3 regions of the Comamonas sp. Z1 genome follow, and region 1 is predicted to be linked to each of the others. Evidence: predicted binding sites of a transcription regulator. Region 1 holds the regulator's gene; each other region holds the start of a gene.
The links. Region 1 encodes HrcA, which represses chaperone genes, less so after heat shock. Its sites were predicted from a motif close to TTAGCACTCNNNNNNNNNGAGTGCTAA; they were not measured.
Positions count from the first base shown of each region.

Region 2: the regulator HrcA is predicted to act here: its motif matches at 2,704-2,730, upstream of rpoH (RNA polymerase sigma factor RpoH).
Region 3: the regulator HrcA is predicted to act here: its motif matches at 3,425-3,451, upstream of groES (co-chaperone GroES).

Region 1 covers NZ_VOQT01000005.1:390,358-400,897, forward strand. The annotation lists gene rapZ (RNase adapter RapZ) at 1-618, opposite strand, end outside; gene recN (DNA repair protein RecN) at 623-2,380, opposite strand; gene FSY45_RS12745 (NAD kinase) at 2,383-3,282, opposite strand; gene hrcA (heat-inducible transcriptional repressor HrcA) at 3,312-4,319, shown strand; tRNA gene FSY45_RS12755 (tRNA-Ile) at 4,372-4,448, shown strand; gene FSY45_RS12760 (ChaN family lipoprotein) at 4,813-5,766, shown strand; gene FSY45_RS12765 (AlpA family transcriptional regulator) at 5,845-6,312, shown strand; gene FSY45_RS12770 (sigma factor-like helix-turn-helix DNA-binding protein) at 6,426-7,328, shown strand; gene FSY45_RS12775 (hypothetical protein) at 7,428-8,270, shown strand; gene FSY45_RS12780 (UvrD-helicase domain-containing protein) at 8,434-10,269, shown strand; gene FSY45_RS12785 (hypothetical protein) at 10,266-10,540, opposite strand, start outside.
Region 2 covers NZ_VOQT01000028.1:27,809-38,348, reverse strand. The annotation lists gene FSY45_RS25770 (sterol desaturase family protein) at 1-337, opposite strand, end outside; gene FSY45_RS25765 (tripartite tricarboxylate transporter substrate binding protein) at 587-1,585, opposite strand; gene rpoH (RNA polymerase sigma factor RpoH) at 1,728-2,672, opposite strand; gene FSY45_RS25755 (LysR family transcriptional regulator) at 2,849-3,769, opposite strand; gene FSY45_RS25750 (tripartite tricarboxylate transporter substrate binding protein) at 3,820-4,833, opposite strand; gene FSY45_RS25745 (IlvD/Edd family dehydratase) at 4,945-6,702, shown strand; gene FSY45_RS25740 (GntR family transcriptional regulator) at 6,709-7,395, shown strand; gene FSY45_RS25735 (3-keto-5-aminohexanoate cleavage protein) at 7,404-8,219, opposite strand; gene FSY45_RS25730 (3-hydroxyacyl-CoA dehydrogenase family protein) at 8,232-9,137, opposite strand; gene FSY45_RS25725 (MFS transporter) at 9,757-10,540, opposite strand, start outside.
Region 3 covers NZ_VOQT01000005.1:202,737-213,276, forward strand. The annotation lists gene FSY45_RS11830 (porin) at 1-1,154, shown strand, start outside; gene FSY45_RS27830 (hypothetical protein) at 1-12, opposite strand, end outside; gene groL (chaperonin GroEL) at 1,313-2,956, opposite strand; gene groES (co-chaperone GroES) at 3,050-3,340, opposite strand; gene FSY45_RS11845 (chemotaxis protein CheW) at 3,602-6,235, shown strand; gene FSY45_RS11850 (H-NS family nucleoid-associated regulatory protein) at 6,250-6,588, opposite strand; gene FSY45_RS11855 (GNAT family N-acetyltransferase) at 6,777-7,271, opposite strand; gene FSY45_RS11860 (bifunctional nicotinamide-nucleotide adenylyltransferase/Nudix hydroxylase) at 7,335-8,495, opposite strand; gene FSY45_RS11865 (NAD+ synthase) at 8,715-10,418, opposite strand; gene pncB (nicotinate phosphoribosyltransferase) at 10,435-10,540, opposite strand, start outside.

The sequences.
Region 1 (10,540 bases):
GCCCGTCAAGGCACGCAGTTCCTTGTCGTAGAAGGGATTGGGCAGCATGCGCACATCAAACACATAGTCAGAGTCTGTAGGCATGCTGTGCTTGAACCCAAAGGACTGGAACATCAGCGTCATCTGCCCTGTGGGTGCTTCGATGATCTGCTTGATATAGCTTTGCAGCTGCGCCGACTTGAGGTCGCCGGTGTCGATGACGATGGAGCGGTCGCGCAGCAGGCCCAGCAGCTCGCGTTCCTTTTCGATATCGAGCTCCAGTGCCTGGCGCTCGTTCGTCAGGGAGCCGGGGGACAGAGGGTGGCGCCTGCGGGTTTCCGAAAAGCGCCTGATCAGGGTGCTGCTGTCGGCATCGAGAAAAATCATGCGCGGCATCAGCCCCTGCTTTTTGAGGCGATGCAGCTGCTCAGGCAGCTGAGGTAGGCCCTTGGCGCTGCGTGCATCCATGGCAATGGCCACTTTCTCGTCCTGATGGTTGAGCTTGAGCTCCACAAAGGACTGCAGCAGTTCCGGGGGCAGGTTGTCGACGCAGTAGTAGCCAGCATCCTCCAGCGCATGCAGCGCAACGGATTTGCCCGATCCGGACATGCCGCTGATCAGAACAATCTCCATGGACATGATTTCAAACTCCTCTGACTTTGCCGCTTTTGCGTGCTGTAGTGCTGGCCTTGGCACTTCGGGCCTGGGTGGCCGATGGACGCTGGGCGCTGTTTGCGGCCTGCTTTGCAGGCAATCTTGCCATGGCCAGCATTTCTCTGGCATGGGCCATGGTTGCTTCGGACAGGTGCTCGCCGCCCAGCATGCGGGCCATTTCCATCTCGCGCTCCTCGCCAGTCAGCGGATCCACGCTGCTGATGGTGGTGTTGGACTTGGGGCGCTTGGTCACCCGGTAGTGCTGGTCTGCGTAGGCAGCGACCTGGGGCAGGTGAGTGACGGCCAGCACCTGGCGTGAATCGCCGAGCGAGTGCATGAGGCGGCCCACGGTTTCGGCCACGGCTCCGCCCACGCCGGAGTCCACCTCGTCAAAGATCAGGGTCCCGGCCTGGCCCAGTTCGCTGGTGGTCACGGCGATGGCCAGCGAGATGCGCGACAACTCGCCGCCCGATGCCACCTTGGCAACGGGTTTGGGCGTGGCGCCGGTATGGCCTGCAACCAGAAAAGTGATGCTGTCCGTGCCCGCGGGACTGGCGGCATCGGCATGCTCGAGCTGCACTTCGAAACGGCCGCCCTTCATGCCCAGGCTTTGCATGGACTGGGTGATGGCGCGTGACAGGCGTGGTGCAGCAAGGGTGCGCTGCTGCGAGATTTTGCGCGCCTCGGCCTGATACCTGAGATGGGCGGCTTGCTCTTTGGCGCGCAGCCCCTCCACGTCGACGGCAGCATCCAGCTGGTGCAGCTCCTGTTTCCAGCCTTCGAGCAGGGCGGGCAAGTCCTCGGGTGTGCGCTTGTAGCGGCGCGCCAGTTGCATCCACAGCGACAGGCGTTCATCGAGATCGGCCAGCAGCTCGGGATCCAGATCGGCGCGGCGCAGATAGGCTTGCAGCGAGTGACGGGCATCGTGCAACTGGGCCACACAGGAGCCCAGTACGTCGGCAATGCTCTGAAACTCAGGCTCAAGATGCTCCTGGTCCTGCAGCAGGTGGTGGGCCCTGCCCAATGGGGTGGCTGCTCCCGAATCGTCATCCTCCAGCAGTTGCAGGCAGGACTGGGCCGAGTCCATCAAGGTCTGCGCGTGTGACAGACGTGTGTGCTGGGCATTGAGCTCATCCCACTCTTCGGCGCGCGGCGACAGCTTGTCCAGCTCGGAAATCTGCCATTGCAGGCGTTCCCGTTCGCGTTGCAGATTGTCCTGGGCCGATAGCGCCTGCTCCAGTGCCTGATGGTTCTGGCGCCAGTCCAGCCAAAGCGATTTGAGCTGGGCCGTTTCAATGCCACCGTAGGTATCCAGCATGGCGCGTGCTGCATCCGGGCGGGTCAGGCTTTGCCAGGCATGCTGGCCGTGAATGTCGATCAGTTGATCGCCCAGATGGCGCAGCTGCGTGGCTGTGGCGGGAGAGCCGTTGATCCAGGCGCGGCTGCGGCCCAGACTGTCGATGACGCGGCGCAGCAGCAAATCCTGCTCCTGCGCAAAACCCGACTCTTCCAGCCATTCATGAAGATGGGGCGGGCAATCGAACTCTGCGCAAATATCTGCCTGAGGGCAGCCTTCGCGCACCACCTGTGCATCGGCTCGTGCGCCCAGCACCAGTTGCAGAGCGTCGAGCATGATGGATTTGCCGGCCCCGGTTTCGCCGGTAAGCACCGTGAAGCCGGTCTGCCAGTCCAGATCGAGTGACTGGACAATCACAAAGTCCCGCAGGACGATGCGCTTCAAGGCCATGGTCAGACGCCTCCCTCGTTCCAGCCCAGTTTTTTGCGCAGGGTGTCGAAGTAATTCCAGCCCTTGGGGTGCAGAAAGTGCACGCTGTGATCGGCGCGCGTCACCAGGATGCGGTCACCATGCTGCAGCGATTTCAGTGACTGCATGTCAAAGTTCGCGCTGGCGTCGCCTCGGCCGCCCACCACCTCGATAGTCACTTCCTGAGCGTCGGAGAGCACGATGGGGCGGTTGGAGAGGTTGTGCGGCGCGATGGGCACCATCACCCAGGCCGGAATCGAAGGGTGCAGCATGGGGCCGCCGGCCGAGAGCGCATAGGCGGTGGAGCCTGTGGGAGTGGCCACGATCAAGCCGTCCGCGCGCTGGTTGGAGACAAAGCTGCCGCCGACCTCGATGCGCAGCTCCACCATGCCCGAGGTCGAGCCACGGTTGACCACTACATCATTCATGGCCTGGGCTTCAAACACGCACTGGCCGTCGCGCATGACGCGAGCATTCATCAGGGTGCGTTCGTCTTCCTCGTACTCGCCCTGCAGTATGGGCGTGATGGAGGCTTCGAATTCGTCCAGGGCGATATCGGTGACAAACCCCAGGCGGCCCTGGTTGATGCCGACCAGCGGCGTGCCATAGCGCGCCAGATGGCGGCACACGCCCAGCATGGTGCCGTCGCCGCCCACCACCAGGCCGAGGTCGCAATGCCTGCCCAGACCGTCAACGTCCATGCTCGGGTAATCGGGCAGGCCCGCATAGATGGCGGACTGGGTATCCAGAATCACCTCACAACCCAGGCTGCGCACGTAACCGGCAATCCGTTGCAGCGCTTCGCTGGCTGCATCGGACGGAACGCCTGCTGCGGGTGTGTGGTACTTGCCGATCAGGGCAATATGGTGGAACGTGGATGTCATCTGGGAAATTACATCATTAAAATGAAATCATGCTCGACGAACGTGCCAAGTTATTGCTCAAAGCGCTGATCGAGCGTTACATCGCTGACGGTCAACCAGTCGGCTCGCGCACTCTTTCACGTGCATCCGGGCTTGAATTGTCGCCTGCCACCATACGCAACGTGATGGCCGACCTGGAAGAGATGGGCCTGATCATCAGCCCTCACACATCGGCAGGCCGCGTGCCGACAGCCAGGGGATACCGCCTGTTTGTCGACACCATGCTGACTGTGGACCGCTGCGATCTTGTAACGCCCGGCCTGATGCCTGAACAGCCGCAGAAGGTGATTGCCAATGCGGCCAATCTGCTGTCCAACCTCTCCCAGTTCGTGGGTGTGGTCATGGTGCCGCGTCGCAGCTCCGTCTTCAAGCATATCGAGTTCGTGCGCCTGTCGGAGCGGCGCTTTCTGGTCATCATCGTCTCGCCCGAAGGCGATGTGCAAAACCGCGTGATCTTCACGGATGTGGATTACGAGTCCTCGCAACTGATAGAAGCCTCGAATTTCCTCAATCACCATTACGCCGGTTTGACAATGGAGGAGGTGCGCACGCGGCTGCAGACCGAGGTGGAGCAATTGCGGGGCCAGGTTGCCAGCCTCATGCAGGCAGCGGTGAATGTAGGCACTGAGGTCATGAGCAACCATGATCGCGAGGATGTGGTGATCGCCGGCGAGCGCAATCTGCTGTCCGTGAGCGATTTTTCCAGCGATATGGGCAATCTGCGCCGCGCTTTCGACCTGTTCGAGCAGAAAACGCAAATCCTTAGGTTGCTGGATTTCTCCAATCAGGCTGATGGCGTACGCATTTACATCGGCGGCGAGAGCCAGACCGTGCCGTTTGAAGATTTGTCTGTAGTGAGTGCTCCCTATGAGCTCGACGGCAAGGTGGTTGGCACCTTGGGGGTGATCGGCCCCACGCGCATGCACTACGACAAGATGATTCAGATTGTCGATATCACATCCAAACTGGTGAGCAATGCTCTGAGTCACAAGCGTTAGGCCCTACAATGGCGAAGTTTTTCTGGTGGCAGCCACGGCTGTTGTCAGTGTTGGGGCGTTAGCTCAGTTGGTTAGAGCAGAGGACTCATAATCCTTTGGTCGTCGGTTCAAGTCCGCCACGCCCTACCAGATAACCATTTCTGGTATTGAAAAGCCTGCTACATAAAAAGTAGCAGGCTTTTTTGCTTTTATTCCTGGTTCCGGTTTGGTTCCGGAATTTTGCCAGATGTAGCTGTACGTCAATGGACTGTTGCGATATGGACGCAACAGGTGGAGACGGTTGTTTTCATGGCGTTGTGGCTCCGGATCAATCACAACGAAGCGGTCTTATGCGCTGAGTTGTTGAAAATTTTTTCAAGCGCTTGCTGTCGATAAAAATTGGTCAGAAGCGTTGCTAGCTGCGGTGAAATTCTGTTATCGCGAGATTTACGAAAGACGCGCTTGCTCGCCAATAATGATGCAGTGAGTGGTACGTAAAATTAGAAGGAGCACCATGCCTCGCACGACAAAGTCTTCGAGCACTGACAACATCTCGGAAAAGGATTCGGCCAAAGTCTCCAAGGCGAAGAGTGCGGCGAAAGTAAAAAAGACAACGCCACCCCAAAAAGCTAGCCCTGTGCCCGCCAAGAAAACAGGATCAACCGCCCATAAGAGGGCGCCAACACAGAGCGCTACACCTCAGGAGTCTGTGGCGAAAAGCATTCCTGTTTGGGATTCATGGGAAAAGCGGCACACGATAACTCTGGTGGATGCTATCTGTACGGTACACAACATCGTGGGCAACAAGCGGGTTCTAGAAAAGTTACAGAAAGGCCGCGATCCAAGAACGAAAGGTTTCAATACGCATTTGAAGACTTTGAAGGATTGGGTTCGCAATGAACCAGACGTTCTGCCAGTTGAAGCTCGTCACGGCGGGGGAAAAGTCACCAACAGCACGAGCATTCTTTTGGCCCCATTCATCCAGTGGGTGAAGGAGACAAAACCGTTTCCTGGGCTCGACATACCTCAGAAATTTTTTGAGCTGACCCCTCCAGTGCCAAGAAGAGCCGAAGTAGTAACTACGCAAAGGGGACCATCTCCAGTAAAAAAAGAAGAGTCATCAGGTGGCGAGCATGATGAAACGCTGCACAAAAAGTGGGCTAAATTGCTCATCGCGTTGGCCATGAAAGACTATGGCTTGCAGCCGAAGTTGCCTGCCAAAGAGCTGATGGCGCACAGCCGAGGCAAGAAGGATGCAGGGCTCTATGCACCGTTGTCGGAGTTCTGCAAGGATCACGGGATTGATCAGTTGTCTCAGAGTGTCGTAAAAGAGGCGTTTGAAGGCGCTCTCGAATTCCTGGGCGCGGATTTCGTCGACAGACTTAAGAAACATGCAGAAGGCAAAGAGCGCATTGCCAGTCTGAAAAAAGTGGTGCAAACGCCTGCGCAGCAACAGACAAACGTTTGAACTGCGTGCCCTATGTTTCGTGGGCGAAGGGACGCTGGCAAAGTAGACGGCATCGCAGCAATCGTATGAAACGCCGTCATGAGCCTCAACAACGTTGTCTCTTCAAATACATCTGAATCTGGCAGTTTGGCCTTTGCGCCATTTTTTCTGAGTTACCCAAAGCGTCCGTCCCACATGCCCAAAACCAAGGCATTTCAACGTGTCCTGGATGCTCAGTTTGCCAGTCGCAGGCTCATCGCAGTGGCGCCTAAAGTATGCGCCAAGAAGACCTCGGATTGCTTCATCACTGCAGATAACGCAGCTGCATTCGATCGCGCTGCACATTATAAAAAGTTTGGCAGCAAACCATTCTCAAACGTTAGCTTGGATGGTGATGGCTATATACGCCTCAATGACGTTCTAACGGTATATCCAGTCTCGCGTGCGGCATGGTACGACGGCGTCCTCAAAGGCATCTATCCCGCAGGCGTAAAACTTGGCCCCCGCTCAGTCGGCTGGTCACGCGCTGCCATCCGCGAACTCATCGCAAACCCACCGAAGTTCTGATCCCAGCCTAGCGCTGGTTCACCGAACAGCTCCATTTCCATACCGTATGCACCTGATTGACAGGTGTAGGGGCTTCGCTTTGCCAATTTTTTCCACTAAGGAGTTATCAGCCCATGAGTACGTCTAGTCCAAGTGAAATCAATGCTCAAAAAGTTGCAGTGCCAGCTGTGAAGAAGGATGCCCAAAGCAGCGATTCAGCCAATTCTTCAGTCCCTAGCAAATCTTTTCCTCTGGCCGCGTCCCGCTGCTACGGGGTCTCGGTAGGAGTAGGTGCTTCTGCCACCTTGGTTGCCTATGGAGTCGCGGCTGACTTGTGCGTGGAAGGCACGATCTTCGGTTTGTCTGTAGGAAAGCAAAAGAATGTCGAGATATTCGCGGCTGATCATGTTTCCGCAAGTGATCTGAAATTTCAGGTGTCTCGTTTTGTCGATGGCGAAGCCAATATCTCCGTAATCGTCCCTAAGACGCCGACTCCTCCCGACTATCGCAGCCAAGAAGGCCGTGCTCTCATGGGGCCGCCGAAAGCAGAGGGCTGTCATGTCGTGGTTGTCCCCGCAGCTAACAAAAAGGTGCGCTGGTCCGAATCTAATTTGTCTGCATTCAAGCGTGTAGTAGCGGGCAAGGGCGCGCTGGTCATTTTTATCTTTCAAGGGTTTAGCAAAGAGGAAGAGGCCTACTTGTCTTCCTGCTTTAACTGCGTATTCACAGTCTGCCCCTGTGAGCCTGACCAGGGCTACCCATCGGCGTTTACGGCCGCTCCCATCTCCGGTAGTTTTTTTGCAGCGACGGGCCACAGTGCTGTGATCGAAAACATCCGCGTGGATGCTGAGGGGCGCATTGAACGCCACTGCCTGCCCTGCGTTTCCCCAGACAGACGGGATCGCGAAATCTATCGCCTGCGTAAAGAAGAAAACAAGTCGTTGGAGGAGATCGGCGAAGCCTTGGGCTGCAACAAAAGCACCATCTCCCGCCGCTTGAGCGCGCTGCCTTCTCATCTGCGCGGCGGCCGCCTGTGATCCCTGTGTTGCACGTGTTGCGTGATTTGCGGCATTTCCATGCAAAGCCAGATTTCGTGCAACACCTGCAACGTCCCCCCAATCTCAAGAAGACTCATCATGACTATCGAGAACAACGCGGTGTCTCGCTCGCCTGTATATGGGGCTGATCGTGTGACGATATGGCTAGACCGCCTGGCATCAGAAGCTGAGTTTGAAGAGCTGCGCGAGCACTGCACCTTTCTGACTGTGACGAACGATCAGCCCAAGTTCCAGGCCAACCGCAAGTGCAAGTTGGACCTGTTTCAGCCGACGCGCAAGTGCCTGCGTATGGCAAATGAAATTCTGAGGGCAGAAACCAATGCCGATCTAACCTATGTCGAGTTGGCCCGCGATGTGACTTTACCCAACAAGGCTCGCATGGCGTTACTTACTGCGTTTCTCGGTTCCGTAAAAGTGACGAGCCAGAGGTCACTCTTCGTTCAATGTAAAGGCACCTTTTACTGCGGTAAGAGGGCAGAAAGTTGTGGTCGTGATGGCAGTGTCCTGGCGGTCTACGCAGATAAAGCCAGCAAGATCAACAATGTGCGTCCAGATGCCGGTGCCATGGAGTGCTTTCACGTTGAGCTGCGCTTGAGTGGTAAGGACGTTTTGGGAAAGCACGGCATCCGCGCATTGGAAGAGCTCATCTCTTTTAAGCATAAGCAGCTCTGGGAGAAATGCTTGAAGTTCTACGCGCTGCCGCGAAGCAAAACCGAGTTGGGCCGTTTGCTGGCCGCTTGCTGTGGTGGCCGCGCAGATGCTTCGGACACTGCACACCTCAAACGTGCAAACCGCTGGATCGACAAGCACAGCATAGATGCGAAATTCATCATGCATAACGCGCTGAAGGCGACTCCAGAGCTTGAGCATTATCTGGAAAAAACAGACTGGAACGGGCTGATGAAGCGAATCAAAAAGTAGGCCGAGTACTACTGATATAGAAGCCAATTATTTCGGAATACACATCAAGAAAACGAGTCATCTCACCAGCTCTTTTTTTCAAAAAACATGTGTTTTCTCGATGATTTTTTATCTGCATGGCACATGCATTCACTGAATTTCAGGCCATAAAACCATAACCCAAATGAAGCCAACCACTCATCAGCGCCAGATAGTGCATACCACGCTGCCATGCGTGGAAGTGCGTGCCAGTCCTGGCAGTGGCAAGACCACCACGCTCATCCAGCGTATTAAGCACTTGGTGCGCAACGGAACGCCAGCTTCACAAATTCTGGTCTTGAGCTTCGCCAAAAATTCTGTTGATGAGTTCCGCAATCGACTTCAGCGCAGCCTCGAGCAGAAGGGCAACTCTGGCAAGAAGTCACTACCGCAGAAGAAATCTGCTGTTGGTAACGAGTTGCCCACCACACAGACCACTCACGCGTTTGCCCTGAGTTTAGTGACCCGCGCAGGTGGCTGCGGTGGTGGTGGTGTGCCTACAAACACAGAAAGTCTTGTGTTGTTGAAAGAGGCTTTGCGCCGTTGCCGGAAGGATGCCTCTGATCAAAATCTGTGGCACAAGCTAGACAAATCCGAACGCCGGGAACGGCTTCGTCTGGTGCGTGAGTTGCTGAAGAGCTCGCGTCGTTTGAAGCAGTTGTTGAAAGCGCTTAGCTTTGCTCAGGCCTCGAAGCAGAAGCTCCGTGATGTGATGACAGCACCGAAGTTCTCAGCTGGTCTGGCTACTTATGCCCCGATTGCGTTGGCTGTGCAGAAGCGCTTTACGTGCGCCAAGAAAGCTGCGGGCAAGCTGGACTTCGGAGACATGCTTGAAAAAGCGGTTGATGTACTTGATGGTGGCGCTGAAATTCCCTTTACCCATGTGCTGGTCGATGAATTTCAAGATGGCAGTGCCGCCCAAAACTTGCTGCTAGCCTCACTGGTCAAGCGTGGCTGCCAGCTTATGGTCTTTGGCGACCCTGAGCAGGCGATCTACGGTTTTAACGGCAATAGCTATACGCCGCTGGATCAGGTTGTTGACGGTGTCGTGGTCATGCCTCTGCCGGAGTCTCACCGCCTGCACCGCCAGACCGCAGAGCTGGCAATGGCTGTTGCTGGCAAGAGCACTCAAAAGATCGTGACTATGCGGGATGGCGTGAAGCCGGCACTGGTGACTAGCGGTGGCCCTATAGAGCGGGCGCATGCAGTTGTCCGCGACATTCAGCAACTACTGGAGCAGGGCGTCGATGCCTCAAGTATTGCTGTGCTTGCTCGTACCAACTCAACTCTGAAGACGGTGGAGCAGAGCTTGCTGGCTCTGGACATAAATACCGCGAGAAAGGGCGTAGCGCGTGATCTACTGCATGTCCAGCGTGTACTGCGCTTAGTACGCCTGGTTGACCGGCATGCACGTGCCCAAATGCCCATTGATCCTGATGAGGTGGCGCATGTGTTTCGCAAAGTCAAGCTGACGGCCAAGCAAGACTGGAAAGGTAGGGCGCGTAGTCTGCAGAAAGCAGCCAGCTCGTCCTCGTTGGAAGGCCGCTACAAGGAGTGCAGAGACATTTACTTGAAAGTAATCGGAGGAGTCCGCGCCAACAAGGCAGTCCATCACGATCTAAATTTCTGGGTTGCGAAATGCCGTGACTATTCCGATGGTCTTGAAATGCTCCGCGCCTCTAAGCAAGAGAAGCCCGTAGTGCAGACCATGACCATCCACACAGCCAAAGGTGGTGAGTGGGACCACGTGTTTGTGGTCGGTGTCGCTGACGGTGAGTTGCCGATCTTCCATGCCAAGTCGGAGACGGCGCTAGCGGAGGAGCGTCGGCTGCTGTATGTGGCTGTTACGCGGGCTCGCAATGCCGTTTGGCTGTACTACGCCCCTATGTCGCATGCTCACAGCTATAAAAAGTCTAAGGAACTCAGTAGCCTGCTGCAGCCAGCCAATGTTCAACGAACTTTGACTCAAGTGCTGGGCTAGCTTTTTGTGATGTTGGTGGAAGTGTGACTGCTGAACTTTGATGGCTGGATGGCATGTGCTGTCTGGCCATTTTTCGTTCCAAGAGCAATTTTTTGACGCCAAGCTACCACCACATAGCCAAGCTGCAGAAAACGCAGCCACGGCTGTTCTGGTAGCTTGCCGCTGGCATTGCAGAACATGGTCGATCTGCGGAAATGAGCTTGTAAATGTTGATCGTCTGATGCCGTCCAGACTATCCAGTTGGCTTTGAATTGGTGACTGCTGGCTGTGA
Region 2 (10,540 bases), on a different contig from region 1:
CGTTCCAGATCAGCAGCGCAAAGATCTCCACAACGATGCGTCCAGCACTGGCTGTGGGCGAGAGCTGGGCCCAGCCCAGTTGCAGAAAGCCCCAGGGGACGATCATGCCTATGCCGAAGATCAGTATGGAATGAAAGGACTGGCGCCATTCACGTTGCAACTGGTCGGGCTTGAGCGGACGTATATCCAGTGGCCTACCAATACCGGCACGGGCAAGAGATGCCGTCAGAGCGCCCATGAGCAGGCCGCCCAGAAGATAAATAAGCCCGAAAAAAACCAGGCCCAATGCCATGACTTGCCAGGCATTGAGCTGCGTGAACCAGGTACCAGCGTCCATGAAGGCTCCAAAAGCGGTGGCGCTGCCCCAGATACAACAATGCGCCCGACGGCATAGCGTAAACCCATGCCTGTCGGGCGCATGATAAAGGACGCCGCAGTAGCTCTCGTTGATACCCGGAGTGGCTTCAGCGTGTGGGATGGAGGAAAACTGGCGCACGTCATCTGCGTGACAGCGAGCAAGCGCCGCCGCGCAGCGAGGCTGTCGTCCCCCCTCGGGGGAAGCCGCAAAGCGGCTCAGGGGGCGTGTTTACTGCGCCGTGATGCCCTGCTCGCGAATGATGGTGCCCAGCGCCTTCACATCCTGCTGGATGCGGTTGCTCAGGCCTTCGGGCGAGCTGCCCACGGCTTGCCAGCCTTGCATGGACAGCTTCTGGCGCATCTCGGGCGTACGCACGATCTCGCTGACGGCAGCCGCCAGTTTGTCCACATGGGCCTTGGGCATGGACCTGGGCGCAGCCACGGCGTTCCAGATTTCCAGATCAAAGTTGTTGACGCCGAGCTCTTTGAGGCTGGGAAGGCCGGGAGCCAGCGGGCTGCGTGCTGCAGAGGTTACGCCAATGCCGTGCAGCTTGCCGGCCTGAATCTGTGCCATGGCCAGTGCCGGAGGGAGCATGGACAGCTTCAAATCGCCGCCCTGAATGCCGTTGAACACTTGAGGATAGCCGGTATAGGGCACGTGCACGGCCTTGATGGCCGAGCGGCTCTTGAGCAGTTCCATGCCCAGATGGCCCACGGTACCGACACCGGGCGAGCCATAGCTCCATTTGTCGCCAGCCTTGGCGGCCGCTTCCATAAAGGCCTTGCCTTGTGGGGCCGACGCAGGGGCCACCAGTACCAGCGGAGCCACGCCGATCAGGCTCACGGGCTGCAGGTCCTTGATGGGGTCATAGCGCACGGCAGGGTTGAGCATCTTGGCAATGGTCATATTGCCGTTGATCATCACGCTGAAGGTGTAGCCATCAGCCTTGGCGACATATTCGCCGGCGATATTGCCGCCGGCTCCCACGCGGTTTTCCACGATGATGGTCTGACCCAGCTTCTTCTCCAATGGCTCGGCCAATGCACGGGCTGTCAGGTCGGGCGAGGAGCCTGCGGGGAAGCCCACGATCAGATGAAGGGGCTTGTCGGGCCAGTTGTCGGCTGCCAGGACGGCCGGAGCCATTGCTGTCGCCACCATGGCGACTCCTGCCGCAACCAGGCTGCGGCGGGACAGGTTCTTCAAGATGTGCGAAGTGCGAATAGGCATGGCAGGTCTCTTTTGAATTCTTGATAGGCGATCGGTGTGCATGAGAACATGCATCAATGCCGAAAAATAAAAAACCCGGAAATTATCCGGGTTTGAGGTTCAGCATTTCAGCCTTTTAAAGGCTTGGAGCGCAAGTTGGCGTTTACGCAAACTCGGCCAGCGCTTTTTTCATCTTTTTCATGGCAGCTACCTCAATTTGGCGAATGCGCTCGGCGCTCACACCGTATTCGGCAGCCAGCTCATGCAGCGTCATGCCGCCAGAGCCGTCGTCATTGACCTTGAGCCAGCGCTCTTCAACGATGCGGCGGCTGCGGTCATCCAGTCCCTCCAGGGCCATGACCAGACCATCGGTCGCCAGATGATCGCGCTGACGTGATTCAAGCATGGCGGTAGGCTCGTGGCTGGCATCAGCCAGGTAGGCGATGGGGCCGAAGGCCTGCTCTCCGTCGTCGCTGGGAGAAGGATCCAGCAGCACATCGCCACCGGCCAGACGGGTTTCCATCTCGATGACTTCCTCGCGCTTGACGTTGAGCTTGGCAGCAACCGCGTCAATTTCGTTCGAGGTCAGCGTCTCGCGCAGGGCCAGCTCTTCGTCCGCCATGGCGGCATCGGACTTCAGGTCATGCTTCATCGAGCGCAGATTGAAGAACAGCTTGCGTTGGGCCTTGGTCGTGGCGACCTTGACCATGCGCCAGTTCTTCAGAATGTACTCGTGGATTTCCGCCTTGATCCAGTGCATGGCGTAGCTGACCAGACGCACGCCCTGATCGGGGTCGAATCGTTTGACAGCCTTCATCAGGCCCACATTGCCTTCCTGAATCAGGTCGCCGTGAGGCAGACCATAGCCCAGGTACTGGCGCGAGATGGAGACGACCAGACGCAGGTGGGACATCACCAGACGCCCGGCGGCGTCCAGATCATTGTGTTCTTTGAGCTTGCGAGCGTAGTCCTGCTCTTCCTCAAGGGTGAGCATTGGCATACGATTGACCGCCGAGATATAGGCATCCAGGTTGCCCAGCGGAGGTACCAGCGCCCAGGGGTTCGCGGGCGCCAAGGCAGTAGCAATGGAGCCGGAGGCAGTTTTCATTGCAGGTTTCCTTTCTTCCATGATCTTCATATTAGCACTCCGTTAGAGAGAGTGCTAAAGACAAAGTTCCCACAGCTTTTGTTGGTTTTTGACGGTTCAGGCGGCTCGTGTCGATTCGTGGAGAATTTTTTACATTCCCTTCGACCTCTCTCTTTTGCGGAATCTGCAGCAGTGCTCTAGCTTGAATGAAAGGCCAGGTTGTGCAGGCTCGCTCTGATTAACGCCTCCAATGCCTTGGCCGCCGAGCTTCGAGGTGCGTGGCGGCGCATCACCATGCCCAAGGGGCGTTGAATTCCAGGGGGCGACAAAGGAATCTGCACAAGGCGGCCAGCTTGCAACAGCGATACGGCTGTTTCAGGCAGTGCGCTGATGCCCAGACCAGCACTGACCAGGGCTCCGATGGTTGCAATATGGTCAACTTCAAAGACAGGAGCGAAATAAAGCCCTTTTGAGTGCAGATCCGCATCAATGTACTGCCGGACGCTGGCAGAACTGGGCATGGAGACATGCGGGTAGTCCAAGGTGTTCTCGATCGCGACGGGACCTGCCTGCTTGGATAGAGGGTGGTCATCGGGACAGATGAGAAAGAACTGGTCCTCCATCAATTGCTCATAGGCGAGGTCTTCTTGCTTGGGATCTGCTGCAGTGAGTGCAAAGTCGACCTTGCCATCACGAACGAGATCAAACGCAGGGCCAGATAAGGTATCAAGCAAGGACAAGCGTACCCCGGGATGAATCCGCGTGAATTCGGCAAAGACCTTTGGCAGCAGCGAGGCGGCCAAAGAGGGGAGTGCGGCAACCGTCACCGATCCCGTTCTGAGCTGGACGGTGTCCGTCACGGCCTGTAGAGCTCGCTGCGTATCTCGCAAGATCTCCTGGGCATGGGCAATAAAAACATGCCCCGCATCGGTCAGCTCGACAGCGCGAGTGGTGCGCTCAAACAGTCTTGCTCCGATCTGGGCTTCTACACGCGCAATCAGGGCCGACAGCGCAGATTGGGAGAGGTGAACCAGGAGGGCGGCTTGACCAAAGCTCTTGGTCTGGCTCAGGGCTACTACCGCTCTCAGGTCTTTGGTTGATAGGTTGGCTTCCACCACCAGAGTATAGGTAGCGGAGCTGCAGCGTCCTGGAGCTCCGTTATCTTCGCTTATTCAGCCTTGATGTCGCTGTCTTTGATCAATCGGGCCCACTTGGCGTATTCAGCGTTGATGATCTTGGCCGACTCGTCCGGCGTGCTGTAGGTAGCAATAGTGCCCTGGGCGAGCATGGAGTCCTTGACATCCTGCTTGGACAGAATCACTTTCAGCGCTGAATTGATCTTCTGAATGACTGCACCTGGAGTTCCTGCAGGAGCCGAAAGTGCAAACATGGAGCTGACCTGCATGTCTGGAAATCCAGCTTCCACGACAGTAGCGATGTCTGGAATCGAGGCAACGCGTTCTTTGGTCGTGGTGGCCAGGGCCCGGAGCTTGCCTGCCTTGATCTGGCTTTGTGCGGCAGGAACGGTGTCAATCATGGCATTGACCTGACCGCCGAGCAGATCGGAAAGAGCGGGTCCGCTGCCTTTGTAGGGCACATGAACGACTTCAACCTGTGTCTGACGCTTGAACATCTCGATCGAGAGATGCTGAGGCGAGCCATTGCCTGCGGATGCAAACGTGACGCTGCCGGGGCTGGCCTTGGCAAGCGCTACCAGTTCCTTGACGGACTTCGCCTGAACATTGGGGTTGACCACAAATACCAGTGGAACGGTACCTACGACCGAGATGTGAGAGAAGCTCTTATGGATGTCAAAAGGAGCCGCAGCAGGCGTCAGCGCTGCATTGATGGTGTGGCTTGTGAATGCACCCATCAGCAAGGTGTAGCCATCGGCAGGTGATTTGGCGACTTGACCTGCACCAAGGCTACCGCCAGCTCCGGCGCGATTGTCGACGACGAACTGCTGCCCGAGTGCGTCTGAAAGCTGCTTGGCAAGAACGCGGCCAATGACATCGGTCGCTCCACCCGGCGCATAGGGAACTACCAGCCTCACGGGTTTGGTGGGGTAGTCAGTTTGCGCACAGGCTGCTCCCGATGCACCAGATGCGACGAGGGCGGTTGCAACCAGGTTAATGAGCTTGCGGCGGCGCATGCCCGGATTAACGAGTTCTGTGGGTTTCATGAAGTCTCCTTTAGGGTTTTCAGGTATGCGCTTTCTTGTTTGAGCGCTCGATTTTTCTTTTAATCAATAATATTATTAATAATCAGTGCATCAACAATGGTTAACCCTCCCATGACGAACAAGCCAGGCCAGCAAGCCACGATTCATCCGGAAGCCGCTTCGAGCGGCATTTCCAAAGGACTCACCAACTACGGTGATCGCGGTTTCTCTCTCTTTTTGCGCAAGGCCTTTATCAAGGGAGCGGGCTATACCGACATGGCGCTGGACAGGCCTGTGATCGGTATCTCGAACACAGGCAGCTCCTACAACCCTTGCCACGGAAACATGCCGCAATTGATTGAGGCAGTGAAGCGCGGCATCCTGATGGCCGGTGGTCTGCCCATGGACTTCCCGACCATCTCGCTGCACGAGAGCTTTTCCCAGCCGACCAGCATGTATCTGCGCAACCTCATGTCCATGGACACGGAGGAGATGCTGCGAGCGCAACCCATGGATGCGGTCGTGTTGATCGGGGGGTGTGACAAGACGGTGCCGGCTCAGCTGATGGGAGCTGCTTCGGTCGGACTGCCGGCAGTGCAACTGGTTACTGGCTCCATGCTCACGGGATCGCATCGAAGCGAAAGAGTGGGTGCGTGCACCGATTGCCGGCGCTACTGGGGAAAATTTCGTGCCGAAGAAATTGATGCTGAGGAAATTTCCGACGTCAACAATCAGCTCGTCGCCAGCGTGGGTACCTGCTCGGTGGCGGGCACTGCCAGCACGATGGCCTGCATTGCAGAGGCTCTGGGGATTGGCATTCCTGGCAGTGCAACTCCTCCAGCGGTTACTGCCGACCGCATTCGAATTGCGGAGCGATCCGGTGAGGTGGCCGTGTACATGGCGCGTGCTGGACTGAGCATTGACAAGATTCTCACGCCTGCTGCCTTCGAAAATGCCATGCGGGTGTTGTTGGCCATGGGCGGCTCGACCAATGCCATCGTGCATCTGGCCGCGATTGCGGGTCGCCTGGGCTACGAGCTGGATCTCAAGGCTTTGGACGCCATGAGCCGCAATACTCCCGTGTTGCTCGATCTCAAGCCTTCCGGCGACCACTACATGGAGGACTTTCATGCAGCCGGCGGCATGCATACCCTGCTTCGAGAGCTCAAGCCCCTGCTGCACCTGGATGCTCTGACCGTGACGGGGCGCACCCTGGGCGAGGAGCTGGAGGCGGCCGGCCCAGGCTTCAAGCAGCATGTGGTCAAGACTTTGGATGCCCCCTTGTATCCACAGGGAGGCATTGCTGTGCTGCACGGCAATCTTGCCCCGGCAGGCGCCATCATCAAGCAGTCCGCAGCGAACCCCGAGCTGATGGAGCATGAGGGCCGTGCCGTTGTTTTCGAGAATGCAGAGGATCTGGCCGCTCGTATCGACTCGCCCGAGCTTGATGTTCAGGCCGAGGATGTGCTGGTGCTCAAGAATATCGGTCCCAAAGCAGCGGCGATGCCGGAAGCGGGTTACCTGCCCATTCCCAAGAAACTCGCCGCCCAAGGCGTGAAAGACATGGTGCGTGTTTCCGATGGCCGTATGAGCGGTACCGCTTTCGGCACCATCGTCCTGCATGTGACGCCAGAGGCGGCGATTGGCGGACCATTGGCCTGGGTGCAAACCGGGGACAGAATTCGCCTGTCGGTGCGCGAGCGCTGTATTGAATGGCTGGTCAGCGATGAAGAGCTGACTATGCGTCAGAATGCCAAGCCTGTTCAAGTTCCTGTGGCAGAGCGTGGTTACGCGCATCTGTTCAAGAAAACTGTTTTGCAGGCCGATCGTGGCGCAGACTTTGATTTCTTGACCGCGACGCAGCGCAAGGGTTCGATTCCAAGGAGTTAAGTTCATATGCCGACGGGCGCTTTTGCCAAGGAGCGCCGTCCATCCGAGGACGGTGCATCCGTGATTGCCGCGACATTGGAGGAAGACATTGTTCTGGGCCTCTTGGCTCCCAGAGTGCGTCTTGTCGAAGATGATCTGATGGAAAGGTTCGCAGCCAAACGCCATGTGGTGCGAGACGCATTGGCTCAGCTGGAAAGTGCTGGCCTGCTTGAGCGCAGGCGCAACATTGGCTCCATGGTGAAGGCTTTCAGCAGGGAGGAAGTCATTCATCTCTATGAAATGAGAGAGCTGCTTGAGCTGGAGGCGATGCGCAGAATTGCGCTGCCTCTGGACCATGATGCCCTGGAGCAGCTCAGGCGCATTCAGGCCGGGCACGACGCAGCTATCCAGCAACAGGACCCGCGCGGCATTTTTCGAACCAACCAGGAGTTTCATCGGCTTTTGTTTGCTCAATGCGGTAATGTTTTTCTGTCGCAGTCCATCGAAGACTTCGCGCGTCAAACGCATGCGATTCGATTTGGAACGCTGATGTCCAGAGAGCGTCAGCTGCAATCCCAAAAGGAGCATCACGAGCTGCTGGCGGTGCTGGCGCAGGGGGAGGGGTCGAGGGAGCGCCTGATCCGCCTGACGGCAGTGCATCTTGTGCCTCCAAGAGATCACTACTTGAAGACACAAGAGGCGCTACTGCCTTGAAGTGCTGATCAGTTCAGGAACATGCCTCGAATATCGTGAGCCGTGGCCAGAGGACGGCCCAGCGCTGCGGCCCCCTCGCAAACCTGGGCGACCAAGGCTGCATTGCTTGCTGCCGGCTCGCCGCTCTTCAGGAACAGGTTGTTCTCGAAGCCGACGCGCGCATGGCCTCCGAGACTTGCAGCAGCCATCGCGCATGCATTTTCCTGAGGGCCGAAGGCACACATCGCCCATGGATGGGCATCGTCGTGGGCATTCAGGAACGGCAGCAGATCGATGGGCGAAGAGGTCTGACCGGCGGAGTAGCGGCCCAGTACAAAAAGCAGAAACCATTTGTTTGCCGGGATGACGCCGCTTGCAAGCAGGCGCTGCCAGGCCTGCACGTCCTCCACGTCATACAGGATGACCTGGGTCATCACATTGCTCTGCTTGAGCCATGTGAAGAAGGACCGGATATCCGCTTCGGGAACTTCAGGTTTGAGTATTTCGCGCAAGCCGACAGAGATCGCTTCCGGAGCCGTTTCGCGGGCGACCCGCATCTGCTCGTATGGCTGGTAGACCTGTGCCGCTTCAGTGGTGACCTGAACCACCAGTTCCCGGCCCACTGCTTTGCGCACTGCAGCAGTGGCTTCAATGTAGGCGCGGGCATCGAGTAAATGCTTGCCGTCAGGCTTGCGTACATGCATATGAATCATGGACGCCCCGGAGTCCAGGCATTCCTTGGCGGTCTGTGCCAGATCGGCGGCAGTCAGAGGAACCTCGGGGTGTTGCTCCCTGGTCTTGTAGGCTCCGTTGGGGGCAACGGTGATGATCAGAGGTGTATTCATCATGCGTTCCTCTTATTGCTCGGCAGCGTCTCCCACGGAAGGCAATTCGCTCTTGAGAATTTCGAGACCTGCCAGCAGCGTCTTCTGGTAGCGCTGTTTCTCTTGCGCGATGCTCTCCGGGGTCCACTTGAAAAATCCTTCACCGGACTTCATGCCGAACTTGCCTTCAGCCACTCTTCGCGAAAGGCATGGGCTTGGCTCCTTGTTGTCCGCCAGCGATGGATACATAGTCGCTCCAGCGGCGCAGTGGACTTCCAGACCTGCATGGTCGCGCTGAAGCACGGGGCCCGCTGCAAGAAAGCGAAAGCCGAAGCCAAAGCGCACGGCTGCATCCACATCCTCGGCCGATGCAATGCCCGCTTCAATCAGTGCAAAAGCCTCGCGAGCCAGCGCGTGCTGAAGGCGGTTCGCCAAAAATCCTGGCAAATCTTTCTTGACCAGCACCGGCACCATGCCGCACTGGCGCATGAAGGCATGAAGGTTCTCTGCGCATTCCATGCGGGATGCCTCGCCGCACACCACTTCGACAAGAGGCGTCAGGTGCGCAGGCATGAAGAAATGCAGACCCAGCATGCGTTCCTGCGTTGCCAGGCCTTGTGCAATGGCTGTAATGGGGAAGCTAGAGCTATTGCTGGCCAGCAATGCATTCTTGCGGGCGCGCTGCTCTAGTTGCTTGAAAAGCGCTTGCTTGATGTCCAGGCGCTCCGGGATGCATTCGATCACAAGATCCACAGAGCTCCAGTCGAGGTCGTCCAATGACGAGACGACGGACAGGTGGGCAAGCTGCTGCGCCGCATCCAGTTGGGTCAAGCCGTGATGGACCAGCCCAGGGACTTTGGCAGCCCGGTCGGGATTGGACTCGACAACAGTCGTTTTGCAAGCTCCTCGGCAAAGGACGACCGCGACATCGGCTCCCATAGTCCCGCCGCCAATCACAACAGCATGTGAACGCGAGGGGCGGAAAAAGTGCCCAGGCGCACTGAAAATTTTTTGCTCCAACAGATGTCTCCAAGTTCTATGAGTCTTGGAGGAAGTCTGGATGGTTTCGATAAATTTGTTAAACAAATTTATTGGGATAAATATCCTGATTTTTAAATATATTGCGATGTGCCTCTTCTATCCGTGAGGAACCGTCGACACGATTCAGCAAATCGCAGGCGGTGCAAAAGTACGGCAGTCTTTGATCGACTTGGAGCGTGCTATGAATTTGCCACGGCAACGCATTGGGCCGCTATTCCGCTCACTGGCACCAGCGTGGACGCTACCTGGAGTGCTGCACTGACATTCACCAAAATTAGAAACAAGGTGCATGGTAGAGAGATGCACCAGAGCTGGAGAGGCAGCCGGTGGTACTTCGGCATGGATGCTGATTCTGGCCTGGTGCACACAGCAGGTGGCACGGTTGCCAATGTCTGTGAGGTTGTCGAGGCCTGCCGCTTGCTGCCCAGGCAGGAAATCGATGTCCATGACAATGCAGGCAACCAAGTTGCAGATCAGCGAGCAGATTCTTGCCCATCGGCTTGGACCGCCATACAAGTCACCGTGCTGCCCTGCGACCCGAAAAGATCACAAAGCTGCCCAGTGCCAGCAGCCACACGGCGATGGCCGCATAGAGCATTACGCCGCCAAAGCTGTGCACCAATGCCTCGCGGGCAATGTCTGTCAGTGCCTGTGGCGAAGTGACGGCGCCAGCGCCTGCCTGTTGGGCGTACAGGGCTTGCAGGTTGCCAGAGGCAATGCCGTTGGCCATCTCGCGCAGCGCTGCAGCATCGACAGGGTCGCGCAATGCGGTTTGCAGGTGCTGCTGTACGCCATGCACCAGCAGGAAACCCATCAGCGCGATATTGATCGACAGCGTAATCATGCGGGCACTCATGTCGATGCCGGACGCCATGCCGGCGCGTGTGCTGGAGAACGCTGCCGTGGTGGTATTTGTCACCGGGGTGTTGGTGATACCCAGCCCTGCACCGGCAATCATGCAGCCCGGCAGCACGTAAAGCCAGTGGCTGTGGGCGAGCTGGCTGCCAGCGAGCATCAGCATGAATCCAAGGCCGATGGCGAATAACCCCAGCGGAATGGCGATACGCGGGCCATAGCGCATGGCGATGCGTTCTCCAACCACCGGGAACACCAGCGTGGGAAGGGTGTAGGCTAGCAGCGAGACGCCGGCGGCCGTGACATCCTGACCTAACGCACTTTGAAAATAGATGGGCAGGTAGATGATGAACGCCCAGAAGCTGAAGTTCATGCCCATGGAGCCCATCAGTGCACCGGAGAAATTGCGCACCCGAAAGACGGAGAAGTCGAACATGGGATGCTGG
Region 3 (10,540 bases), 190 kb from region 1:
TGAAAAAAACATTGGCTTTGGCTGTGCTGGGTTCTCTGGGAACAATGGCTTATGCACAAAGCAGCGTGCAACTGTATGGCATTGTGGATGCAGCGATTCGTCACACGACTAATGAGGGGCCGAATAAAAGCGGTCTGACCAAAATGATCGGTGGCGGCATGTCGGAGAGCCGCTGGGGTATCAATATCAAGGAAGATCTGGGTGGTGGCTTGTCGGCGATTGCCAACCTGGAAAATCGTTTCTGGACGGATTCGGGCACGCCCAGCACCGCTCAGCCTTACTTTGCGCAGTCCTGGGTGGGCTTGCGCAGCACCAGCTTTGGTCAGGTAACCATGGGGCGCCAATACAACGTGCTGTTTGATCTGGTGACCTCTACCTATGCATCGTTCCCATATTCCCCTTATATGGATGCCTACAAGCCTGAAATCGGCATGTCTCTGGGCGCGCGTGCAAACAATATGCTCAAGTACGTTGCCGAGTTCGGGCCGGTTCGTGCAGGGCTGCAGTATTCTTTTGACGAAGGAAATACCTTTGCCAAGAAGGGCGGCAGTATTGATATGACGCCAGGTGGTCTGGCATTGAAAACCGCAGGCGGCTATCTGCGCTATTCTGCCGACGGAATTTCTGTGGGTGGTGCTTTCCAGCGCTCCACCTTGCCGGCCGGCACCGATGTGGATGCCTGGACACTGGGCGGCTCCTATCGCACCGGGCCTCTGTATCTGATGGCTGGTTACGGCCAGAACAAGGTCAAGGATAGTCTCGGTGCTGCGGGGGCTGGTGCCATTTTTGACGCCGGCCTGCTCAATGCATATTGGACAGGCTCTTCCAATGGTGGCTTTATCGCGGGTAATGCGCCCGGAAATTTTGCTAACAAGCGTGAGATGTTCAAGGTTGGCTTTGGCTACCAGGTCACGCCGCAGCTCAATGCAGGTCTGCATTACTACCATGCCAAGCAATCGGGATCGGCGACTGGCGCCTTCAATGGCAAGGCCGACTTTATCGTTGCCGTGGCTGACTATGCCTTCTCCAAGCGCACGGACGCCTATTTCGCGGTGGATCACACCAAGACCAAGGGCGGTGCGGGCGTGATGCTCGACTCCAATGGTGCGAAAAAGCGTACCGGTATCACCATCGGTCTGCGTCATCGTTTCTAAGGCGAATCTCTGCATAAAAAAGCCAGCCCGATATCGGCTGGCTTTTTTATGCTCGGAGCAGCTCGTGAAGCTCGGCGCAAAAGAAAAAGGCCGCAAATGCGGCCTTTTTGTTGTGGGCAAACCAGGTGGAGCAAACCACCCGGTCAGCAGCAGAGCAATTACATGCCCATGCCGCCCATGCCGCCCATGCCGCCCATGTCGGGCATGGCAGGAGCTGCGTCAGCCTTGGGGGCTTCGGCGATCATGCACTCGGTGGTCAGCAGCAGGGAAGCCACGGAAGCGGCGTTCTGCAGAGCAGTGCGAGTCACCTTGGTGGGATCCAGGATACCCATTTCCAGCATGTCGCCGTAGGTGTCGTTGGCAGCGTTGAAGCCGTAGTTGCCGGAACCGTTCAGCACGGCGTTCACAACCACCGAGGGCTCGCCACCGGCGTTGGCCACGATTTCGCGCAGAGGTGCTTCAATGGCCTTCAGAACCAGCTTGATGCCGGCGTCCTGTTCGGCATTGCCGGTAGCCAGGGCGCCAACGGCTTGCTTGGCGCGCAGCAGGGCCACGCCACCGCCGGCCACGATGCCTTCTTCCACAGCAGCGCGGGTAGCGTGCAGGGCGTCTTCCACGCGGGCCTTCTTTTCCTTCATTTCGACTTCGGTGGCAGCGCCAACCTTGATCACGGCAACACCGCCGGCCAGCTTGGCCACGCGCTCTTGCAGCTTTTCACGGTCGTAGTCGGAAGTGGCTTCTTCGATCTGGATGCGGATTTGCTTCACGCGGGCTTCGATTTCGTCAGCAGCGCCAGCACCGTCGATGATGGTGGTGTTTTCCTTGCCGATTTCGACGCGAGCAGCCTGGCCCAGATCTTCCAGAGTCACCTTGTCCAGCGACAGGCCCACTTCTTCAGCGATGACCTTGCCGCCAGTCAGGATGGCGATGTCTTCCAGCATGGCCTTGCGACGGTCGCCGAAGCCGGGAGCCTTCACAGCCACAACCTTCAGGATGCCGCGGATGGTGTTCACCACCAGAGTCGCCAGGGCTTCGCCTTCGACGTCTTCGGCAATGATCAGCAGGGGACGGCCGGCCTTGGCCACAGCTTCCAGCGTGGGCAGCAGGTCGCGGATGTTGCTGATCTTCTTGTCGAACAGCAGCACGAAGGGGTTGTCCAGAATCGCGGCTTGCTTTTCGGGGTTGTTGATGAAGTAGGGCGACAGGTAGCCGCGGTCGAATTGCATGCCTTCGACGACATCCAGTTCGTTGGCCAGGCTCTTGCCTTCTTCAACCGTGATCACGCCTTCCTTGCCGACCTTGTCCATGGCTTGAGCGATGATTTCGCCCACGTCGGAGTCGGAGTTGGCGGAGATCGTGCCCACTTGAGCGATTTCCTTGGAAGTGGTGGTGGCCTTGGATTGCTTCTTCAGCTCTTCCACCAGGGCGGCGACAGCCTTGTCGATGCCGCGCTTCAGGTCCATGGGGTTCAGGCCGGCGGCCACGTACTTGGAGCCTTCGCGCACGATGGCTTGGGCCAGCACGGTAGCGGTGGTCGTGCCGTCACCAGCGATGTCGTTGGTCTTGGAGGCCACTTCCTTCACGAGCTGGGCGCCCATGTTCTGCAGCTTGTCCTTGAGTTCGATTTCCTTGGCCACGGACACGCCGTCCTTGGTCACGGTGGGGGCGCCGAAGGAGCGCTCCAGAACCACGTTGCGACCCTTGGGGCCCAAGGTAACCTTGACTGCGTTAGCCAGGATGTTCACGCCTTCAACCATGCGTGCACGTGCTTCACCGCCGAAAACTACGTCTTTTGCTGCCATTTTTGGCTCCTAAAGAATGAGGTTCAATTGGGCTGCCAGCGCTTGTCAATCAGTCGCCGACAGCCATGAAGAGGAGAATGTGTTCGGGAAGGATTACTTCTCGACGACTGCGAACAGGTCGTCTTCCTTCATCACCAGCAGCTCGTCGCCGTGGATCTTCACGGTTTGGCCAGAGTACTTGCCGAACAGAACGCGGTCGCCGACCTTCACGTTCAGAGCGATCAGCTCGCCCTTGTCATTGCGCTTGCCGGGACCCACAGCCAGCACTTCGCCCTGGTCAGGCTTCTCGGTGGCAGCATCAGGGAGCACGATGCCCGAGGCTGTCTTGGTTTCGTTTTCGAGGCGCTTGACGATCACGCGATCGTGCAGGGGACGCAGGTTCATACCAACTCCTAAATACATCAACAAAGTTGAAACAAGACTTGCCAGCCATCCTGGCCGACATTCGGAATATCTAGGGTCAAGCTGTTAGCACTCAACCCCATTGAGTGCTAATAATAAGGCAAATTCCTGAGCTTTCAAGACCTCTCCCCCGTCGGTCGCAGGACAAATCTGCGAGGAAACAGGGTTTGTTCTTAGTCATGTGTAACGTGTTTTTACAAATAGGCCTGGCTTTTGCTCTGCCAAAACATGCCTCCAGAAACCATGACTGCCCCGGCGCAGCGCGCCCAAGACCTGTTGCAGACAGATGTCTTCATTCCCCATATGCGCCAGGTCGGGCGCTGCGAGAGTTCGCTCAGGGAGCTGAATCTGATGTGGCGGCTCATAGAGTCCTCCGCCAAGATGAACTGCCCACAGGAAGCGCAGGCCTTGCTGCCCATGATGGCCGCCACGCGCGGCGGCTTCGAGCGCCTGGAGCAGGACCTGGTGCAGTCCATGGTGATGCAGGCTGTGACGGGGGTGACGGCGGGGCTGGCCAGTCAGGCACAGCATCTGATCGATACCCTGGTGCGTAATCTCTACGAGCGCACGGCCGACGTGGGGTTTCTGGCGACCGACGCCATGCTGTGCCAGTTCATGGCCGCAGCGGATGGCGACGAGGCGGCCATCACCCAGCGTCTGCGTGCCTACCGCAGCAAGTACACGGTCTACGCGGACATTCTGCTGCTGGATGCCGAAGGCCAGGTGCGAGCGAGTGCGCGCGAGAGGAGTCAGGCCGCAGATCAGTCATGCCGGGATGCATTGATTGCCCGCGCTCTGCAAAGCCAGGGCTTTGTGCAGAGTTTCGGCGCCACCGACCTGCTGCCGGGGCACGGCAGCGCGTTGATCTATGCGCATCGCATGCTGCACGCCGGCAACCGCCAGCCTATTGGCGTGCTGTGCCTGTGTTTTGACTTTGATGGCGAGATGCAAGGCATCTGGAGCGGCCGCGACCAGGTCGACGGCAGTGGCGCACCAGAGGCGCAGACCAGCATCGCCCTGTTGCTCGATGATCGGGGACTGGTGCTGGCCAGCAGCGATCCGCACTGGATTGGCGTGGGTGCGAACGTGCGGCCTCACCGTGATGGTGCGGATTCGCTGTATGTACATGGCGGACGCACCTATCTGGTGCAATCGGCGGCCTCGGCAGGCTATCAAGGCTATATGGGCCCCCAGGGCTGGCGGGCGCAGATCATGACGCCGCTGGAGCTGGCCTTCGGTCTTCAATCGCAAGCGGGTCTGGATGGGCTGGATGCCGCGGTGGCCCAGGGCCTGCTGGCACATGCACATCGCTTCTGCCCACCCCTGCACGCCATACGCAGCGCAGCGGACACCATACGTCGTGTGGTCTGGAACGGCCGCGTCATGACGGCAGGCAAGCAGATGGACAACACGCGGCTGCAGGCCGTGCTGGAGCAGATTGGCGAGACCGGGGCAAGGACCAACGAGGTCTTCTCCCAGTCCATCGATGCGCTCTACGGCACGGTGCTCAATACCGCACTGAGAGACAACAGCCTGTTGACCAGTCTGCTGGTGGATCTGCTCGATCGCAATCTCTACGAGCGTGCCAACGACTGCCGCTGGTGGGCCTTGACGCCGCAGCTGTCCGAATTGCTCGAGGACCAGGCCCTGGGCGAGACGGCCCCGGATCAGGTGAGCGAGGCCTGTGCGCTGCTCACCGCCATTCACGACCTGTATACGGTCTACCAGCAAATCATGGTCTATGACGTTCGCGGCAGGGTCGTGGCCGTCAGCCAGCGAGGCCGCCCGGATGCCGCGGTCCGTGGGCTGCTGGGCACTTATATAGAGATGGACAGCCTGCACCAGGTTCTGGCGCTGGGCGGGACCCAGGCCTATCACGTCTCGCCATGGCGCCCCTGTGTGCAGCACGAGGATGACGGCGCGACCTATGTCTATCACGCGGCCATACGCAATGCCGATGGCGTGGTGCTGGGCGGGATTGGCCTGGTGTTCCATGCACAGCGTGAATTCAAGGCCATGCTGGAAGGCGTGACCGGCGTGCAGGCAGGAGGCGCAACCAGCAGACAGGTGGCTTACCTGAACCGCTCGGGCCTGGTCATGTCCTCCTCGGATGTGCAGCTGCAGCCGGGCATGCAGCTGGATCTGCCGCCACAGATGCTGGCCCTGGCACCTGGACAGAGCATGGCCCGTGCCATGGTGTATCAGGGCCGGTATTGTGTGGTGGCGATCACGGCGGGCAGCGGTTACCGGGAGTTCAAGCGCAGCGATGGCTATCGCGAAGAGGTACTGGCCTTGTCCGTGCAGGCGTTTGGTGCCGTGCAGGACGATGCGCTGGCGGCCGTCTCTCGCCGCAACACCAGGGTGCAAAGCCTGGCGGCGGCCAGCCAGGGCAGTGCAGCCGGCATGGAGATGGCGACCTTTTTTGTGGGGCGCAGCGTGCTCGCCGTGGATGCTGCCTGCGTGCTCGAGGCCCAGAGTGCCTCGGCCATCGCTCCTGTTTCTGCCGGTCGCTTGCCGCATTGCGTAGGCACGCTGGCGCGGCGCAGCCAGGGAGTCGTGGCCGGCTATGTATGGGTCTTCGATCTGGGAGCCCTGCTCTTTGGCAAACCTGTCATCAGGACGGCGCAAAGCCAGGTGATCGTGCTGGAGCTCCAGGGGCTCAAGCTGGGCGTGCTGGTCAGTGATCTCGAAGGCGTGGTGCGCTTCGAGAGCGGGCAGTTGCGACTGGCTCCTGCAATGGCGGGTGCGGCAGATCAGCTTGTGGACCGCTTGATCCGTGCCAATGACGGAGATCTGCTCATCCAATGCCTGAACGTGACGGCCCTGGTGCGCATGCTCAAGGCACCGCTGCCGGCGGAGCAGGCTGCTGGGGGCTGAACGGGCAGGGGCGCTTACTGAACCGGGAACGGGTTTTTTTCGTCGCGCGGCGCGCTGAAGTCCACGGTAGGCGTGGTCTTGATCTCGTACTGGCCGCGATCCTTGCCTTCGATCCACTTCGGGGGCTTGCCGCGGCCGGTCCAGGTCGCACCACTTTCGGGGTCGTAGTACCTGGCTTCGACCTTTTTCTTTTCTTCAGGCTTCCAGGGGAAAACCTGCTGAGAGGTAAAGCCGAAGGTGGCGATCAGTTGCTTGACGGTGGCCAGGGCTTCCTTGGCTTCGGTGCTGCGCGCTTCTTCGATGCGCTTGTCCAGCGCATTTTTCTGAGCGATGAGTTCTTGATAGCTTGGCATTCTGGATTCCAGAGATAGTGTGAAAGGTCAGCACTGATTGCCGCCTTTGTTATTGTTTTGCAAAACCATTCATTTTGGCGCAAGCGCGAACGCGCCGCATTGTTGATGTTGCGTACACTCAATCTGCAAAGGGGCGCACATCACTTCGAAGGGCTGCACACATCACTCTGGATGATCCGGTCTGGGGCTCAAGCCTGTTTGTCACCCGTGGCCATGGCCTGCAGGGCCGAGCCCGTCATGCGATAGCGGATCCACTCGGTCTGTGGCAGAGCGCCCAGGCTGTCATAGAACTTGATGGAGGGCGTGTTCCAGTCCAGGCAACTCCATTCAAAGCGGCCGCAGTCCTTCTCCATGGCGATCCGGGCCAGATGCTGGAGCAGGGCCTTGCCGGCGCCGTGGCCGCGGGCGTCGGGAGTGATGTACAGATCTTCCAGATACAGGCCATGCTGGCCCTGCCAGGTGGAATAGTTGAAGAAATACACGGCAAAGCCCACGGCCTTGCCCTCGATCTCGCAGATCAGTCCAAAGACAGAAGGGTTGGCGCAGAACAGCGTGCGACGCACATGGTCGGGCGTGGCCTTGACCTCATGCTCGGCCTTTTCATAGATGGCGAGTTCACGTACGAAGTGCAGGATCAGGTCGATGTCTTGCTCGGTGGCGGGGCGGATATGGAGCTGGCTCATGGAATAACGGGGAAAAGTAGCTCAAGCGCTTGATGGTCAATCGCTTTCAGCTATGGTTTTCTATCAGGCGACCTCGAGCTCGGGCTCGCTCTGAGCCAGAGTCACGGGCAGGAACTGGCACAGGATCTGGAAATGGTCCTCGAAGAACTCGGCCTCCATGCGAGGCAGATCGGCAATCGGCACCCAGCGGGCCAGGGCGGCGTCGTCCGCGCCCTGTACCGGGGGCAGGCTGGGCTGCACGCCCAGATCCAGATAGTGCACATGGGTGATGGTACGCCCGCGCAGGCTGCGGTCCGGGTGATCGAAGACCTGCACGGCCTGCAGGGCCGCCAGCAGATCGGCCTCGCTGATGGAGGAGCAAGTCTCTTCACGCAGCTCGCGCATGCAGGATTGCCAGAGGCTGTCACGTTGCTCCAGAAAGCCGCCGGGCAGCGCCCAGAGGCCCTGGCCCGGCGCATGGCCGCGCTGGATCAGCAGCACCTGGTCCTGGCCCTTGGCACGGCAGCGCAGCAGCGCATCCACGGTGACGAACACCGGTGCATAAGGCGCCTTGGCCCAGGCCCGCTTGTAGTCCTGCAGCATATGCCATTCTTTTTGCAGGCGCAGATACAGCGGTGTCTGGGCCCAGCGGCGCAGAAAGTCCAGCGTGCTCTCGGGCATCTGGGAGGAAAGCCTGGCCAGAGCAGCATCCATGGTCTCGGGCGAGGCGCCGCCTTCGCCAAAGAAGATTTCGCGCAGCGGCGTGGCGTCGAACTGGCCCAGGCGCGGCAGGCTGATCAGCTCCCAGCCCGGAAAGCGGGCCAGATAGCTGCTGCTGGAGTCCTTGAAATGCCCGACCAGGGCCACGCTCGCGCCTTCGGGCACATGGGCCTGCACGGCTTCGCGCACGGCATGCACCCACAGCGGCTCGTTGTAATAGTCGCGCACGGGAACGCAGCGCACGCGCTCGGCATCTTCTTTCGATAGCGCATTGCGCAGCATCTGCGCGCGCTCCTGCCAGCTGAACGGGTTTTTGGGGTTGGGTGCCTGCCAGGCGCTACCCAGTACCACCACGACCTGGCGAGCCCGCTTCAGTGCGGCATGCAGCAAGGCCATATGGCCGTTGTGCAGTGGCTGAAAGCGGCCGATCAGCACGGCGGTATGCAGGGGCACGGAGGTGGGCAGGATCTCGGGTGCTGCGGCGATGACACGCTTGCTGGAGGTGTTGGGACTGGCTTGAGGCATGAGAGCGAAACCCGTACAGAAATCGGCGCCCGCAAGGGCAAATATTGGTGAAAACGCGCTAAACGCTTACTGGGTAAGCGAGAGTAGCTCACATTTTTAAACGTTTAACCAGGCCCGGCACGGCCAAAGTCGGCATTCGAGACAGGCTGCCAGGCGCTCGGCGACACCCAAGGTGCTGCAAGGCTTTGCCAGCTTGTCTCAAGCAGATGCCGGGCATTGCTATTCGTAGTGTGCCGCAATCGGCATCTGCCGGCCCGTGCCAAAGGCCCGTGGGCGTACTCTGAGCATGGGCGGAGCCTGGCGGCGCTTGTATTCGCTGCGGAACACCAGCTTCTGCACGCGGGCAATGGTCTCGGGCCCGCCGGCCTGGGTGCGCAGCTTGGCCACAAAGGCTGCTGCATGCGCATATTCCTTGTTCGACAGATGCTGGCCCTCGATATGCCATTTGAGAATCTCGTCGAGCACGGCATAGGGCGGCAGGCTGTCCTCGTCCTTCTGGCCGGGAGCCAGTTCGGCCGAGGGCGGCTTGTCGATGATGGCCTGCGGGATCAGCTCGCGGCCCGCATGGCGGTTGATATGGCGTGACAGCTCGAAGACCTCGGTCTTGTACAGATCGCCGAGCAGACCCAGACCGCCGTTGGTGTCGCCATAGAGGGTGCAATAGCCCACAGAGACTTCGGACTTGTTGCCCGTGGTCAGCAGCAGATGACCGAAGGCATTGGAGAACTCCATCAGCGTGGTGCCGCGTGCGCGGGCCTGCAGATTCTCCAGCGCCAGACCCTTGAGCGGTTCGCCAAAGCTGGCCTCGAACTGGCGTGCATAGGTGGTGACCAGCTCCTTGATCGGATGCTCGTAGAGTCTGATGCCCAGATTGCGGCACAGCAGCACGGAGTCGTCGACCGAGCCCGCCGAGGAGTAGCTCGACGGCATGGTGATGCCAACCACGTTGTCCGCCCCCAGGGCATCGACGGCCAGGGTCAGCGTCAATGCCGAATCGATGCCGCCCGAGCTGCCCACCACCACCTGCTTGAAGCCGCAGCGGCGCGCATAGTCGCGCAGGCCCAGCACGATCTGCTGGCGGTAGAACTCCATGGTGGGCAGGCCTTGCGTCGGCACGGCAGGCAAGGCAGTGCCATCACAGGCCTGAAACCGGCCCTGCGCATTCAGCTCCAGCGTGCAGACATCTTCTTCGAAGCGCCTGGCTTCAAAAACCAGTCCCGCCTCGGGCTCGACGGCAAACGATGCGCCGTCGAACACGATCTGGTCCTGGCCGCCGATCTGGTTGATGTAGAGGATGGCCAGCTTGTGGCGCGCCGCCGCCTGGGTGAAGACCTCATGGCGCTGCTCGCGCTTGCCCAGGTGGCTGGGGCTGGCGTTGATGCTGATGACCAGATCGGGGGCCGCATCGCCCATGCGTACAAAGGGGTTGGTGGCGTAGTCGGCGCCCTGGTCGTTCCAGCCGTCCTCGCAGACCAGAAAGCCCACCTGGCAGTTGCCCACGCGCAGCACCTTGGCCGTGTCGGCCCCGGGCTCGAAGTGGCGGCGCTCGTCAAAGATGTTGTAGGTGGGCAGCAGTTGCTTGTCGTACTGCAGGCGGATCTGTCCGTTCTTGAGCACCAATAGGCTGTTGTGCAGCGGTTTGCCGGGGCCATTGTGGCGTGTGGGTGCGCCCACGACCCAGTGCAGATCGGGAAACTGGCATGTGGCCTGCAGCAGCTCCTGCAGACCTGCATCGAGTCTTTGCAGAAAGCTGGGCTCGTCCAGCAGGTCGCCGGGGTAGTAGCCGCACAGCGACAGCTCGGAAAACACCACCAGATCGGCCTGTTCGGCCGCCGCCCTGGTCGCGGCTTCTCTCATGCGGCGGATGTTGCCGCTGATGTCGCCCACCATGTAGTTGAGCTGGGCGATGGTGACTTTCAGCATGATTGCCTCCGAAGATTCAGGCTGCCTTGGCAGGCTCAGGGATGTTGAAGACCTGGCGCAGGTAGGCCAGATAGGTCTCGTCGTTGCACAGCGTCTTGCCGGGCGAGTCCGAAATCTTGGCC